Regions from separate parts of the Streptomyces flaveolus genome, predicted to be linked through region 3. Evidence: riboswitches for the same ligand, from Rfam matches in the RefSeq annotation. Region 3 holds a riboswitch; each other region holds the start of a gene.
What was found. Region 3 has a riboswitch for cyclic di-AMP ahead of ACIRG6_RS35805 (transglycosylase SLT domain-containing protein). Riboswitches for the same ligand answer to the same signal wherever they lie in the genome.

Region 1 (5,320 bases), on a different contig from region 3:
CGGTCTTGATCTGGCCGCAGTTGGTGGCGACGGCCAGGTCGGCGATGGTGACGTCCTCGGTCTCGCCGGAGCGGTGGGACATCATGCACTTGAAGCCGTTGCGCTGGGCCAGCTCCACGGCGTCCAGGGTCTCGGTCAGCGAACCGATCTGGTTGACCTTGACCAGCAGGGCGTTGGCGGCGCCCTCCTCGATGCCGCGGGCCAGGCGCTCCGGGTTGGTGACGAACAGGTCGTCACCGACGAGCTGGACCTTGTCACCGAGCTTGTCGGTGATGGTCTTCCAGCCCTCCCAGTCGTCCTCGAACAGCGGGTCCTCGATGGAGACCAGCGGGTACGCCTCGACCAGCTCGGCGTAGTACTCGGTCATCTCGGCGGCCGAGCGCTCCTTGCCCTCGAAGGTGTAGGAGCCGTCCTTGTAGAACTCGGACGCGGCGACGTCCAGCGCGAGCGCGATCTGCTCGCCCGGGGTGTAGCCGGCCTCCTTGATGGCCTCGAGGATGAGGTCGAGGGCCTCGCGGTTGGAGCCGAGGTTCGGGGCGAAGCCGCCCTCGTCGCCGAGGCCGGTGGCCAGGCCCTTGCCCTTCAGCACCTTCTTGAGGGTGTGGTACACCTCGGTGCCCCAGCGCAGCGCCTCGGAGAAGGACTCCGCGCCGATCGGGGCGATCATGAACTCCTGGATGTCCACGTTGGAGTCGGCGTGCGAGCCGCCGTTCAGGATGTTCATCATCGGCACCGGCAGCAGGTGCGCGTTCGGGCCGCCCAGGTAGCGGAACAGCGGCAGGTCGCTGGCCTCGGAGGCGGCGTGGGCCACGGCGAGGGAGACGCCGAGGATGGCGTTGGCGCCCAGCGAGCCCTTGTTGTCGGTGGCGTCCAGGTCGAACATGGCCTGGTCGATCAGACGCTGCTCGGTGGCGTCGTAGCCGACCAGCTCCGGGCCGATCTGCTCGATGACGGCGAGGACGGCCTTCTCGACACCCTTGCCCTGGTAGCGGTTGGGGTCGCCGTCACGGAGCTCGATGGCCTCGAAGGCACCGGTGGAGGCGCCGGACGGAACGGCGGCACGCCCCGTGCTGCCGTCGTCGAGGCCGACCTCGACCTCGACCGTGGGGTTGCCTCGGGAGTCCAGGATTTCCCGGGCTACGACGACGTCGATGGACGGCACGAGCATCTCCTTCTTCAATGTGACGCTTCGGTGTGACGCGGGTCCGCGAGGACCGCAGCGGCTCTGCGGGACGAGCCTAACCGGCTCCGGGCGATCGGCCAGCCGGTCGCCCACCCGATGGACAGAACCGAGAGTAAATTGTTTCCGAACGGAACAAAGACCGTTCGCGGAAACCCGGCGGCCTCCCCCGGCCACCGGGGCGCAAAAAAGCCCGCCCCGGTGCGTACGGGGGAACACGCACCGGGGCGGGAGCAGGGCGGGCCGCCGCTTACTTGAGGTGCAGCTGCTGGCCCGGGTAGATCAGGTCGGCGTCGTCGACGATGTCGTCGTTCAGCTTGAACAGCTTCGCCCAGCCGCCCTGGACGTGGTGCTCCGTGGCGATCGAGCTGAGCGTGTCGCCCTTGACGACCTTGTACTCGCCGTCGCCCTTCTCGACCTTCTTGCCGGTCGGCGTGGTGACGGTCTTCTTCTCGGCCTTCGTCTCGGCCTTGGCGGCCGGACGCTCGGAGGAGCGGGAGGCCTTCTGCTCGGTGGAGCGCTCGGCCGTGGAACCGCTGCTCTGGCTCTGCGAGCTCTCGGAGCTGCCGGAGGACTGCGAGGAACCGCTGTCCTGGCTCTCGGTGGAGCCGCCGCCGTACGCGGCGCTCGACAGGCCGGTGCCGCAGACCGGCCAGGCACCCTTGCCCTGGCTCGCGAGCACCTTCTCGGCGACCGCGATCTGCTGCGTCTTGCTCGCCTGGTCGGCGGTCGAGGCGTACTGCGTACCGCCGTAGGCGGCCCAGGTGGAGGCCGAGAACTGCAGACCGCCGTAGTAGCCGTTGCCGGTGTTGATGGACCAGTTGCCGCCGGACTCGCACTGGGCGACGGTGTCCCACTCGGACGCGGTGGCGGCGGAGGCGTTGCCGGCCGCCATCAGCGGGGCGGCGACGGCGGCACCGGTGACGCCGGCGACGGCGATGACACGGGTGGCCTTGGACGGACGACGGTGCTTGCCCTTGCCGGAAAACAGCATGGTTGATCCCCTCACCGACGCCTGCGAGGTGAGCTGTCGGGTTCGGGCCGGTTGAGTTGCCCGGCCGGGTCCCTTGCGGGACTCGGCTTCACCCCTAGCCGCTCCGGATCGCTGCCCGGTGCGGCACTTACCTTGGGTCCCCCGCTCCTGCCTGCGGCGCTTGACGCGACGACTGTTCCCGTACCGCCACTGGCAGGATTCGGCGTTGCGGCGGTCGGGGCCCGCGGTGGCGAGCGGTCACGACCGTAGACACGCGCTCCGTGGTTTTTCAAAGACGATCACGGCTTCTGAGACCTATCTCTCACGTGATCCAAAACGGACATAGGGCCTCTAACTGTGACGCGAACTACCCCTGGTTTTCGACCGGTTCGCCCCCGACCGTGAGCGTCTGACCGGGCAGGATGTGGTCCGGGTCGGCGCCGACCACGTCCTTGTTGTCGGCGTAGAGGGTGTGCCATCCGCCGGTGAGGTCAAGGGAGTCGGCGATGCCCCACAGACTGTCGCCCGAACGGACGGTGTACGAGCCGTCCGTGAGGCCGCGGCCGCCGTTCTCGCCGCGCGAGGCGTGCCGCCCCGTCGACTCCGCCGTACGGCCGTCCACCGCGCCCTCCTCGGCGCTGCCGCCGCGATGCCGGCCGGCCGTGGACTCCTCGGTGCCTGCGGACTCCGAAGCGGCGTCACTCTGCCCCGACTTGTCCGACTCGTCACCACCCGGTGGGGTGACCCCCGTACCGCCGGACGCCTGCGCGTCATCGCCGGCCGGGGTGCCGGACGGGGTGGACCTGTCGGACTTGACCGTTTCGTCCCCACTGCCCGACGCGGCGTCAGTCGAGGCCGAGGCGGACGGCGAGGGGGACGCGGACTCGGTCCGGGACGGAGAGGGAGTCGCCGAAGAAGACGATTCGGGGACGGACTCCCGGGAATCGGTCAAGCCGGACGACCCGGACGTCCCCGAAGTGCCCGATCCGCTCTTCCCCGCCGACGCCCCGTCACCCGGGGTCGCGGTGCCGCCGGACAGGATTCCCGAGTCGTTGCCCAGCCCCGCGAGCAGGCCGCAGGTCGGCCAGGCGGCGATGCCCTGGGCCGCGAGCACCTTCTCGGCGACGGCTATCTGCTGCGAGCGGCTCGCCTGGTCGGCGCTCGACGCGTAGCCCAGACCGCCGTACTGCTCCCAGATGTCCTGGGACAGCTGCAGGCCGCCGTAGTAGCCGTTGCCGCTGTTCTGGCTCCAGGCACCGCCCGTCTCGCACTCGGCGACCCGGTCCCAGTTCGTTCCGTCGGCCGCGTGGGCGCCGGTGGCCCCCAGGAGCGGGATCGCGATGGCGGAGCCGGTCACTCCTGCAGCGACGACCAGGGCGGGAGCCTGGCGGGGGCGACGGTGACGACCGTTCCCGGAGAGCATGCGACGACCTTTCACGAGACAGCGGGGACGGCGCGGCGAGTGAGGCTCGGCGCCACGCTGATCCGTGAACGTATAGGCAGATGATCGCTTGTCACAAGTTCATGCCGCGCAGATCACGTGAAGATCACAGAGGTGAGCGCGTGTCACCTTTGCGTCGGCGACGGATTGTTCCCGGGCGGCGACGGGACCGGTGTGAACGACACCGGCAGGGTGCGCAGCCCCCGCATGATGAGCCCGCCGCGCCAGCGCAGTTCGGCCGGATCCGCGGCGAGGGCCAGGTCCGGGAGACGGGTGAGGAGCGTGGCGAGCGCGGTCTGCCCCTCCAGCCGGGCGAGCGGAGCGCCGAGGCAGTAGTGGATGCCGTGGCCGTACCCGAGGTGCTGGCTGTCCCGGCGGGAGAGGTCGAGGGTGTCCGGATCGGCGAACCGCTCCGGGTCCCGGTCGGCGGCGGCCAGGACGACGAGGACGGGATCTCCGGGAGCGATGTCCTGCCCGCCGATGGTGAGCGCCTCGGTGGCGAAGCGCCAGGTGGCGAGCTCCACGGGGCCGTCGAAACGGAGGAGTTCCTCCACGCCGGTCTCCAGCAGGCCGCTCTCGCCGGCGGTGAGGGAGGCCTGCAGACGGGCCCGCTGCTCGGGGTGGGTGAGCAGGGCGTACGTGCCGTTGCCGATGAGATTGACCGTGGTCTCGAACCCGGCGAACAAGAGGATGAAGGCCATCGCCGCGGCCTCGTTCTCGGTGAGGTGCTCACCGTGGTCGGAGGCGCGGATGAGACCCGAGATGAGGTCCTCGCCGGGGCCGGGCTCGGCCGGCAGCGCGGCGCGCTTGCGGTGGATGAGGTCGGCGAGATAGCCCCGCATCTTCTTCACCGACCGTGCGACGCCGCCCCGGGGGCCGCCCCCGTGGCGGATCATCATGCCCGCCCAGTCCCGGAAGTCGTCCTGGTCCTCGCGCGGCACGCCGAGCAGGTCGCAGATGGCGTAGATGGGCAGGGGGAAGGCGAATTCGTGGATGAGGTCGGCGGAGCCGGTGGCGGCGAACCGGTCGATCAGGTCGTCGGCGAGCTCCTGCACCCGCGGCGCGAACTCGGCGACGCGCCGCGGCGTGAACGCCTTGCTCACCAGCCGGCGCAGCCTCGTGTGGTCCGGCGGGTCGATGTTGAGCAGATGCGTCATCAGCTCGGCCTTGCGCTCGCCCGGAATGCCGGTCTTCCCCTTGGCGTGCGCGGGCTCGTCGTGGTGCGCCGGGTTCTTGGACAGCCGCTGGTCGGCGAGGGCCTGCCGGGCGTCGGCGTACCGGGTGACCAGCCAGGCCTCCACGCCGCTGGGCAGCGTCGTGCGGTGCACGGGGGCGTGCTCGCGCAGCCAGGCGTAGGCGGGGTAGGGGTCGCTCGCGAACTCCCAGGTGAACAGCTCGGGAGCCGGACGGTCGAAGGCGGGCCGGCCGGTCACCCCTCCACCTCCCTGATCGCGTCCCGGTACGCCCGTGCCGCTGCTCGCAGGGCCGCTTCCGGGTCCGTGCCCTCGGACTCGGCGCGGGCCGCGAGGGCGAGGAGTTGGTAGCCGATGCCCTCGCCCTCGGGCAGCGGCACCTCCAGGCCCGCCGTGCGGGCCCGGGAGGCCAGTTTGGCGGCGAGGGCCAGGCCGGGCTGGCCGAGGGGGACGCCCTCGGTGACCGAGGTGCGCTGCTTCTCCACCGCCTTGGTGCGCAGCCAGTGCTCCCTGACCTCTTCCGGCGTGGTCGC
Region 2 (5,320 bases), on a different contig from region 3:
CATCAGGGTGACGACGCCGTCGCCGTCCTCCTCGTCGGGGATCTGGTCGGAGTCGGCGACCAGCGCGACCCGCTCCAGGAAGTCGGCCAGCGTGCCGGCGCTCTCCCCCTCGGCCTCGGCCCGCTCCTGCTCGAACTCCAGGGCGACGGCGGCGAGTTCCTGGAGGTTCTCGATGCGGGTCTCGTCCTGCGGGTCGGTGGAGGACTGCAACTCGGCGAGGTAGCCGGTGCGTTCGAGGATGGCCTCCAGCACGGTCGCCGGTCCGGCGCCGGACTCGACGATCGTGCGGAGGTCCTCCATGAGCGCGTTGAACCGCTTGACGGCGTTCGCGGAGCGCGCGGCCATGCCGTACGCCTCGTCCACGCGGCGCAGCGCCTGCGGGAAGCTGATCTTCTCCCGCTGGGCGAGCGCGTCGATCATCGCCTCGGCGCGGTCGCCGATGCCGCGCTTGGGGACGTTGAGGATGCGGCGCAGCGGCACCGAGTCCTCGGGGTTGGCCAGCACGCGCAGGTAGGCCAGGACGTCCCGGACCTCCTTGCGCTCGTAGAAGCGGACGCCGCCGACGACCTTGTAGGGCAGGCCGACGCGGATGAACACTTCCTCGAAGACACGGGACTGGGCGTTGGTGCGGTAGAACACGGCGACGTCACCGGCCCGGGCCTCGCCCGCGTCCGTGAGGCGGTCTATCTCGTCGGCGACGAACTGGGCCTCGTCGTGCTCGGTGTCGGCGACGTACCCGGTGATCTGCGAACCCGCGCCCTGGTTGGTCCACAGGTTCTTGGGGCGGCGGGACTCGTTGCGCTCGATGACCGCGTTGGCCGCGCTCAGGATCGTCTGGGTGGAGCGGTAGTTCTGCTCCAGCAGGATCGTCGTCGCGTCCGGGTAGTCCTCCTCGAACTGGAGGATGTTGCGGATGGTGGCGCCGCGGAAGGCGTAGATCGACTGGTCGGCGTCGCCCACGACGCACAGCTCGGCGGGCGGGACCTCGGCCTCGGGCGGCACGTCGACGGGGTGCTCCGAGGTGCCGACGAGCTCGCGCACGAGGGCGTACTGGGCGTGGTTGGTGTCCTGGTACTCGTCGACCAGGACGTGCCGGAAGCGGCGGCGGTAGTGCTCGGCGACGTCCGGGAAGGCGCGGAGCAGGTTGACCGTGGTCATGATCAGGTCGTCGAAGTCGAGGGCGTTGGCCTCGCGCAGCCGCGACTGGTAGAGGGCGTAGGCCTGGGCGAGGGTCTTCTCGAAGCCGTCGGCGGCCTGGGCGGCGAAGTCCTCCTCGTCGATCAGCTCGTTCTTGAGGTTGCTGATCTTGGCGCTGAAGGACTTGGGCGGGAAGCGCTTGGGGTCGAGGTCCAGGTCGCGGCAGACCAGCGCCATCAGGCGCTTGGAGTCGGCGGCGTCGTAGATCGAGAACGACGACGTGAAGCCGAGCCTCTTGGACTCGCGGCGCAGGATGCGGACGCACGCGCTGTGGAAGGTCATCACCCACATCGCGTTCGCGCGCGGGCCGACGAGCTGCTCGACGCGCTCCTTCATCTCGCCCGCGGCCTTGTTGGTGAAGGTGATCGCGAGGATCTGCCCGGGGTGGACGCCCCGCTCGCCCAGCAGGTGGGCGATGCGGTGGGTGAGCACCCGGGTCTTGCCGGAGCCGGCGCCGGCCACGATGAGCAGCGGGGAGCCGGAGTGCACGACGGCGGCGCGCTGGTTGTCGTTGAGCCCCTCCAGGAGCGCGGCCGGGTCCACGACGGGGCGCGGGGCGCCGTCCCGGTAGTACGGGTCCCGCTCCGGCGGCGCGTCGAACTTCCCGCCGAACAGATCGTGCGGAACCGGCTCCGTCACGTGATCGTCCTCGGGCGGCGGCGGAGGTTCCTCCTCGTGACCGCGCGGGGTCTGGAGGCTCGCCAGGAAGCTGTCGTCAAAGAGGCTGCTCATCGCTCTCCGAGTCTAGGGCGCCCCACCGACAACCGGCTGCCACCCCGGAAAATGGCCCGCATCGCGGAGATCGGGACTCTCGGATCAGGCGCTATCACACGGAGTGACCCTCGCGCCGAAGGTCACGAAAATGTATCGGGCATATCACCCGGCAACCTTCCCAGGCACCGCACGAGTTGGCTACGGTGCCGGACAGGTCGCACGTCCCCTCCGGCGAACGTCGCCGGGCCGCGCGGCCTCCGCCGAGTCCGGCGTGCCGTACGGCGCCCGGAGCCGGGGACCCGACCGAATTCCTGGGGTGAATCGGCCACCCGCCCTCGACGAGGGCGGCGCCGTAGGGCAATCCTTCCGAACCACCGCCCGAACCCGACAGCTAACCCGGTAGGCGGAGCACGGAAGGAGTCGCCTCCCTTGGCGTCGCACCGCAAGTCGCGCCCCACCGGTACGCGCGTAGCAGGCATACGGACCCCCGCCCTCGCCACGGCGGCCCTCACCTCCGTCGCCCTGCTGTCCCAGACGGCCGACGCCGTACCGTCGGACGACAGGCCCACCCTCGAAGAGGTCGAGAAGAAGGTCGACGACCTCTACCGCCAGGCCGGGTCGGCGACCGAGAAGTACAACGCGGCGAAGGAGAGGACCGCGAAGCAGCGCGAGCGCGTCGACACCCTCCTCGACGACGTCGCCAAGCGCACCCAGAAGCTCAACGAGGCCCGCGACGAGCTGGGCTCCTACGCCTCCGCGCAGTACCGCACGGGCGGCCTGGTCCCGTCGACCGCGACCTTCCTGCTCGCGGACTCGCCGCAGGACTACGTCGACCAGAGCCAGCTGATGAACCGGCTCACCGGGCGCCAGAAAGACGCGGTCGACGACTACGTCACCCAGCAGTCCGAGACGATGAAGAAGCGCCGGGAGGCCACCGAGAGCCTCGAGACGCTCACCGACTCGCAGAACGACCTGAAGCAGGCCAAGGCCACGGTCCAGAAGAAGCTCACCACCGCGCGCGAGCTGCTGTCGACGCTGACCGCCGAGGAGAAGGCCCGGCTCGCGGCGATCGAGAAGAAGAAGCAGGAGGAGGCCGCCCGCAAGGCCGCCGAGCTGGCCCGGCAGCAGGCGCGGGAGCGGGAGCGGCAGGAGCAGGCCGCCCAGCAGGAGAACGACACCTCGACAGGTTCCTCCGGCTCCGCCGGCACCTCCGGTTCGGCCTCGGACGGCACGGGAAGCGGCTCCTCCGCGCCGGACCCCTCGTACGGTACCAAGGCCGGGAAGGCGCTCGCCTTCGCCCGCGCCCAGATCGGCAAGCCGTACGTCTGGGGCGCCACGGGTCCCGGCTCCTACGACTGCTCCGGTCTCACCCAGGCCGCCTGGAAGGCCGCGGGCGTGACGCTCCCGCGCACCACCTACGACCAGGTCGAGTCCGGCACGACGGTCTCCGTCTCCCAGGCGCAACCCGGTGACCTGGTCTTCTTCTACGACGACATCAGCCACGTCGGCATCTACATCGGCAACGGCATGATGATCCACGCCCCGAAGCCGGGCGCGTACGTCCGCGAGGAGTCGGTCTACTACGACGGCGAGTCGTCGATCCACAGCGTGGTGCGCCCGGCCTGACGCGCGGCGCTCTCTAGCATCGACCCATGTCATCCGGCACTCGTCACCCTCTGCGCGCCTGGTGGGCGCAGCGTCCGCCGGCGGCCGGGGCCGCGGTGATGGCGACCGGCATCCTGTCGGTCGGCCTGCACCTGACGCACCACGAGTTGCTGTCCCGCATCGCGCTGGTGCTCGCCTGCGCCGCGTGGCTGGCGCTCGCGGTGAACTTCGTCTCCCTGCTGCTGTCCGACCGGGGGAAGTGGGTGACGCAGGCGGGGACGCCGGGCGCGCTGACGGCCGTCGCCGCGACGACGGTGCTCGGCACCCGTTTCTCGCTGCTCGGCTGGACGGCCCTGGCGGCGGCGCTGCTGGCACTGGCCGCTCTGCTGTGGCCGGGGCTGCTGCTGGTGGTCGTGCAGCACTGGGAGCGGCGGATGCCCGGGGCGGTCTTCCTGGGCTGCGTGGCGACGGAGGGCCTCGCCGTGCTGGGGGCCACGCTGGCCGCGGCCACCTCGACGGCCTGGCTCGCGCACGTGGCGCTGGTGCCGTTCTGGCTGGGGCTCGTGCTCTACGTCATCGCGCTGTTCCGTTTCGACCCGCGGCAGGTGGCCCGCGGCGCCGGGGACCACTGGGTCGCGGGCGGCGCGCTCGCCATCTCGGCGCTCGCGGGGGCCAAGCTGCTCGCCGCGGCAGGCACCGGAACGTACCTGTGGAACGACGACGACGGTGCCGTGCTGCACGACGCGACGGTCGCCCTGCTGGCGCTCGACCTCGCCTGGTACGTCGTCCTGCTCGTCGGCGAGCTCGTGTGGCCCCGCCTCCGCTACGACGTGCGCCGGTGGTCGACCGTCTTCCCCCTCGGCATGACGGCGGCGGCGACGCTGTCCGTCGCCGCCGCCGTGGACGTCCCGTGGCTGGAGGGGCCCGGTCAGGCCCTGGTGTGGATCGCGGTGGCCGCGTGGCTGGCGGTCGCCGTCGGGGCGGTCGCCTCGGCCCGGTCCGGGCTGCGGTCCGCTTCGGCGGGGGCCGCGGGCGTCAGGTCCACAGCACGGCGATGAAGATGTTCACCAGGGTCAGCAGGCCGACGAGGCCGAACAGCGGCTTGTCCACCTTCTCGTCGTCGCGCTTCACGTAGACGAGGCCGAGGATCACGATCAGCACCGCCAGCTTCACGCCGATCTTGACGTTGTCGACCGCGTGGTCCTGGGCCTGGTTGAGGCCGACCAGGACCGCTCCGGTGACCAGCATCGTCAGCGCGCCGTGCAGCATGGCCGGGGTGAAGCGGGCGGTGCCCTGGCCCATCGCCTTCATCTGGGTCAGGAAGCCGCCGAGCAGCGCTCCGATGCCGACGATGTGCAGACCGACGAAGAGGTGGATGAGTACGTCCATGAGGCCGGAGCCTAATCAGCGGCCGGACACGCTCCGACACCGGCCCGCCCGGCCCGAGGGGGCCCGGTCGCATATATGCGCCCCATAGCAGCTCCTCGTCCCCACATGACTCCGATCCGGCACTTCGGTCATCACCCTGCGTGAAGAGGACGGCCTCCTGTCCGGCCCGCGGTCACCTACGGTCGCCCGCCGGTCCGGTACCGCCAGTTCCGCGCAATCCGTCACCGGCTCGTTACCCACCGGCCTAGCGTCCCTCCGCAGACGACCGGTCCGAGCAGCGGCCGGCGCACGGGCACGGAAGGACGTGGATCCCTGGTGGCAGCGCATCGCAGGCCACGGAGGCGCCCCGCGGGCAGCGGCACGGCCGCCCGCACCGCCGTCACGGTCACCCTCGCGGGCGCCGCCACCGCGGCCG
Region 3 (5,320 bases):
CCGGGCGTCTTGCCCGACTCGTGGGAGTCGGAGGCGATGTCCAGGACGTCGTCCGCGAGCTGGAATGCGACGCCGAGCCGCTCGCCGTACTGGGTGAGCACGTCGACGACCGTCTCGTCGGCGCCGGACATCATCGCGCCGAACCGGCAGGAGACCGCGACCAGCGATCCCGTCTTGCCGCCGAGTACGTCGAGGTAGTGGTCGACCGGGTCCCGTCCGTCCTGGGGCCCCGCGGTCTCCAGGATCTGGCCGGTGACGAGCCGCTCGAACGCCAGGGCCTGCACCCGGACGGCCTCGGGGCCGAGGTCGGCGAGGATCTGGGAGGCACGGGCGAACAGGAAGTCGCCGGTGAGGACCGCGACCGAGTTGCCCCAGCGGGTGTTCGCGCTGGGCACTCCGCGGCGCACGGCGGCCTCGTCCATCACGTCGTCGTGGTACAGCGTGGCGAGGTGGGTCAGCTCGACGACCACGGCCGAGGGCACGATGCCGGGCGCGTAGGGGTCACCGAACCGGGAGGCGAGCATCACCAGCAGCGGCCGGAACCGCTTCCCCCCGGCCCGCACCAGGTGCTGGGCGGCCTCCGTGATGAACGGCACCTCACTCTTGGTTGCCTCAAGCAACCCTTCCTCGACGGCCGCCAATCCGGTCTGGACATCGGCTTCCAGAGCCTGGTCCCGCACGCTCAGCCCGAACGGCCCGACGACGGTCACGAGGGGTCTCCTGTCTGCTGGTGTCTACTGGCGATTACCTGGTTTGTCGATAGGTCGCTGCCACCACTCAAGTCAGCGTATCCGGTCACGTTTCGATCACCGCTAGCGCCCACCGTTACAGGCCGGTCGGTATCGGATCATGCACGGTATGTTTTTGATCAGGTGATATGAGCAGATATCGGTCGACATCGCCAGAGAGGCGCGCATCAGGACACGGCACGCCGGAAGCCGCCACCGAAGATCCCACCACTCCTCCCAACGGACCGCACCCCGAGAACGTCACCCGTTCGGCATCCGCGCCCCGCTCCGAACGGGTGCCCGCACGACACGACGGAACACCGGTCCGAGCCGTCGAGGGCCGGGCGCGGCACAGGACCCACACACCCGGCCGACAGCCCCGCCCCGGCTCCCCACCCAAACGGCCCGCCACCGGTGGACGGTTGGCCACCAGTTGGCCCTAATGCCCGATTTGCCGCCCTTGTTGAGGCCCGTGAGTTGGCTCACTCCACCGCGTCCGCCGACCCCCTCGCCGCACCTCCGCCGCGACCCCCGCCGGCCCTTTGCCCCGTAGGCGAGTTGAGCCTTGGCATTCGCAAAGGATCAAGTACCCCAAAACCCCCAGACCAAGGTCAACAGGCGCGTCGAGTGATTCCTGCACTTGTTCCGGACATGTGCTCTCGCATACGTTCCCGGCCTGTCAGGCGGACGCCGAATCCTGCCACCGCCCGACGCACAGTCATCCACCGAGACACTCGCAGGCAGGAGCGGGGGACCCAGGTAAGTCGCCGCGCCGGAAACCACCGGAGCGGCTCGGGGTGAAGCCGTGCCCGTCAGGGCGCGGCCGGGCACCTCCCCGCCCGAACCCGACAGCTCACCTCGCAGGCGTTGGAGAGGGACACACACATGCCTGCCATCGGTCAGAACCGTCACGCTCGAACCAGCCGCCTCGCCCGCAAGCTCGCCGTCGCCGGCACCGGCGCCGCCGTGCTCGCCCTGCCGCTCATCGGCGCCGCCACCGCGTCCGCCGCCACCCCGGCCGCCACGACCACCGCCGCCACCACGGCGACGACGGCGTACCCGGACAACCTCGACGGCTGGATCCGCGAGTCGCTGGACATCATGGCCCAGCACGGGATTCCCGGCTCGTACGACGGCATCCACCGCAACATCATGCGCGAGTCGTCCGGCAACCCGCTGGCCATCAACAACTGGGACATCAACGCGATCAACGGCACCCCGTCCAAGGGCCTGCTCCAGGTGATCGACCCGACCTTCCAGGCGTACCACGTCGCCGGCACCTCCTGGGACTCGTACGACCCGGTCGCCAACATCACCGCCGCCTGCAACTACGCGGCCGACCGCTACGGCTCGATCGACAACGTCTTCGGCGCGTACTGAGCCGACTCCGCAGCAGGACACAACCGGACCGACTGAGCTGTACCGGCGCACGCCGGGCGTGTCAGGAGGCTCCGAAGATCCGTTCGAGGACGACGGCCACGCCGTCGTCCTCGTTCGTCGTGGTGACCTCGTCCGCGACCGCCTTGAGTTCGGGGTGGGCGCCCGCCATGGCGACCCCGCGGGCCGCCCAGTGGAACATGGGGATGTCGTTGGGCATGTCCCCGAAGGCGATCGTCCGCCGCCGGCTCAGCCCCAGGTGTTCGGCGGCGAGCGCCAGACCGGTCGCCTTGGTGACACCGCACGGCTGGAGCTCCACCGTCCCCGGCCCCGACATCGTGACCGTCGCGAGCGAACCGACCACCGCGCGCGCCGTCGCCGCCAGCTCGTCGTCGGACAGGTCCGGGTGGCGCAGCAGCACCTTGCTGATCGGCGCGCTCCACAGCTCGTCGCGCCGCTCGACCCGCACCGCGGGCAGCGTCGGGTGGGGCATCAGATAACCCGGCTCGATGAGCGTCAGCCCGTCGACCCCGTCCTGGTCGACCGCGGCGTACACCTCCCCCACCTCCGCCTCGATCTTGCCGAGCGCGGTCTCCGCCAGTTCCCGGTCCAGGGTGACCGACCACAGCATCCGGTGGGCGCCGGCGTCGTACACCTGCGCGCCCTGCCCGCACACCGCGAGCCCCGTGCAGCCGAGGCCGTCGAGCAGGGAGCGGACCCTCGGTGCCGGGCGCCCCGTCACCACCAGGTGCCGCGCTCCGACCCGGGCCGCCCGTGCCAGCGCGGCCAGCGACCGGTCGGAGACGGTGTCGTCGCCGCGCAGCAGCGTTCCGTCGAGGTCGGTGGCGACGAGGGCATATGCGGTGCGGTCCATGATCAGAGAATACGGACACCGCACCTGTCCGACTCACCCACGACCGGATGCGCACGAGGACGTTCGCAGGTGTCCGAAACCTGACACAACATCGTCTAAAGGCAGTTAAAGGCCTGTGCACCAGTTGGCAACAACATGCTCTGCCTTCTACCCTCCGGGCTGCCCCGGGGGTACCTTCCTTTTGTCCAGGGGGGACTTGATCGGGGGGTCGGGTTGAACGGCGGACGTGTACGTGTGCTCAGGCCGGAGGAGCTGAGCGAGGGGGAACGGGAGCGCTGGCGCGCGCTGCGCGCCGCATCGAGGTCGCCACGCAATCCGTTCATGGAGCCGGAGTTCACCGACGTCGTGGGCCGGGTGCGGGCCGGGGCGCGGGTGGCGGTGCTGTACGAGGGCGGTGAGGCCGCCGGTTTCCTGCCGCACGAGCGCGGGCCGCTGGGCCAGGGCCGGGCGATCGGGCTCGGCGTCTCGGACTGCCAGGGCGCGGTGCTGCGGCCGGGTCTCGTCCCGGACACCCGCCAACTGCTGCGGGACTGCTCCCTGTCGAGCCTCGCCTTCGACAATCTGGAGGCCGAGCAGGGCCTGTTCGTACCGTACGCCGCCGAGGAGCACACCTCCTACGTCATCGACGTGGAGAAGGGGTACGAGGCGTACGAGAGCGTGCTGCGCGCCCAGTCCCCGAAGTTCCTGAAGACCACCCTCGCCAAGGAGCGCAGGCTCGGCCGGCAGGTCGGGGACGTGCGCTTCGTGTTCGACGAGCGTGAACCGGCCGCGCTGCGCACGCTCATGGAGTGGAAGTCGGCGCAGTACCGCAGGACGGGACGCCGGGACCGCTTCGCACAGGAGTGGATCACCCGGCTCGTCGGGCGGCTCGCCGAGACCCGGGCGCCCGAGTGCACGGGGACGCTGTCCGTGCTCTACGCCGGCGACCGGCCCGTCGCCGCCCACTTCGGGCTGCGCTCGGCGTCGGTCCTGGCCTGCTGGTTCCCGGCGTACGACCCGGACTTCGCGAAGTACTCGCCGGGGCTGGTGCTGCATCTGCGGATGGCCGAGGCCGCCGCCGCCGAGGGCATCGGCCTGCTCGACATGGGGCGGGGCGCGGCGGAGTACAAGGACTCGCTCAAGACCGGCGAACTGCCCGTGTACGAGGGAACGGCGACGCGCCCGGGGACGGGCGCCGCGCTGCAGTGGCTCGGCCGCGAGCCGGCCCGCCGCGCGCACAGCTTCGTGCGCGACCGGCCGCGGCTGGCGTCGCTGGCGGCACGCACGCTGAAGGGGGCAGCCCGGCTGCGCCGGTCGTGACGGAGGGGCAACCACAAGGGGGTGGGGCGCATGGCCGGAGCACGGCGTGCGCGGCAGGAGACACGGCAGGAGATCGAGAGGTTCCTGAGCACCGAGCCGGTGCAGGTCGCCGAGCTGGACCTCGGGGACGAGGAGGAGGCCGACCTCAGACCGGGGCCGGGGAGCCCGCCGGTGACGTCCGGCGCGGTGTTCGTCCTGGTCCGCAGGAGGGGCCGGCCCGTGGGCACGCTGCTCGGACGGGTGGCGCAGGGGGAGGATCCGACGCGGACGCTGGCCGGGCTCGCCCGGCGGCTGCACCCCGCGGCGCCACCCGCGCCGGTGTCCGGGCCCGCGTCCGCCCCGCCGCCCCGACCGCCGTCCGTCAGCGTCGTCGTCGCCACCCGGGAGCGCGCCGGGCAGCTCGCCCGCGCGCTCGACTCCCTGCTCGCGCAGGACCATCCGGACGCCGAGATCGTCGTCGTCGACAACGCCCCGGTGACCCACGAGACGCGGGAGCTGGTCGAGCGGAAGTACGCCGAGCGCGTGCGGTACGTGTGCGAGCCGGTCCCCGGACTCGCGATCGCCCACAACCGGGGCCTGGCCGCCGTGCGGGGCGAGGTCGTCGCCTTCACCGACGACGACGTGGTCGCCGACCCGCGCTGGCTCACCGAGCTGACCGCACCCTTCGCCGCCGACCCCCGCCTGGGCTGTGCCACGGGACTGATCCTGCCGGCACGGCTGCGCACCCCGGCCCAGGTGCTGCTGGAGAGCCACGGCGGCTTCGCGAAAGGCTTCACCCCGCGCACGTACGACCCGGAGCACCCGCCCGCCGACGAACCGCTGTTCCCGTTCACCGCGGGGCGCTTCGGCTCCGGCGCCAACATGGCCTTCCGTACGGCGGCGCTGCGTGCGGCCGGCGGTTTCGACCCGGCGACCGGCGCGGGCACACCCGCGCGGGGCGGCGACGACCTCTACGGCTTCGTGCGCGTCCTCGCCCAGGGCGGGCGGCTGCACTACACCCCGACGGCCCTGGTGTGGCACCACCACCGGGAGACCTGGCGGG

Region 1: another riboswitch for cyclic di-AMP. It lies ahead of ACIRG6_RS19670 (transglycosylase family protein); the one in region 3 lies ahead of ACIRG6_RS35805 (transglycosylase SLT domain-containing protein).
Region 2: another riboswitch for cyclic di-AMP. It lies ahead of ACIRG6_RS12405 (C40 family peptidase); the one in region 3 lies ahead of ACIRG6_RS35805 (transglycosylase SLT domain-containing protein).

Annotation. Positions count from the first base shown of each region.
Region 1 is NZ_JBIWKU010000006.1:125,863-131,182, forward strand. Features, by position in the region: gene eno (phosphopyruvate hydratase) at 1-1,162, opposite strand, end outside; gene ACIRG6_RS19670 (transglycosylase family protein) at 1,431-2,174, opposite strand; cyclic di-AMP (ydaO/yuaA leader) riboswitch at 2,178-2,343, opposite strand; gene ACIRG6_RS19675 (LysM peptidoglycan-binding domain-containing protein) at 2,521-3,576, opposite strand; gene ACIRG6_RS19680 (cytochrome P450 family protein) at 3,720-5,027, opposite strand; gene ACIRG6_RS19685 (nucleoside triphosphate pyrophosphohydrolase) at 5,024-5,320, opposite strand, start outside.
Region 2 is NZ_JBIWKU010000003.1:631,346-636,665, forward strand. Features, by position in the region: gene pcrA (DNA helicase PcrA) at 1-1,929, opposite strand, end outside; cyclic di-AMP (ydaO/yuaA leader) riboswitch at 2,160-2,332, shown strand; gene ACIRG6_RS12405 (C40 family peptidase) at 2,341-3,537, shown strand; gene ACIRG6_RS12410 (tellurite resistance/C4-dicarboxylate transporter family protein) at 3,564-4,574, shown strand; gene ACIRG6_RS12415 (hypothetical protein) at 4,552-4,905, opposite strand; gene ACIRG6_RS12420 (C40 family peptidase) at 5,221-5,320, shown strand, end outside.
Region 3 is NZ_JBIWKU010000017.1:113,136-118,455, reverse strand. Features, by position in the region: gene ACIRG6_RS35810 (polyprenyl synthetase family protein) at 1-710, opposite strand, end outside; cyclic di-AMP (ydaO/yuaA leader) riboswitch at 1,442-1,610, shown strand; gene ACIRG6_RS35805 (transglycosylase SLT domain-containing protein) at 1,614-2,108, shown strand; gene ACIRG6_RS35800 (HAD family hydrolase) at 2,170-2,979, opposite strand; gene ACIRG6_RS35795 (GNAT family N-acetyltransferase) at 3,214-4,278, shown strand; gene ACIRG6_RS35790 (glycosyltransferase) at 4,309-5,320, shown strand, end outside.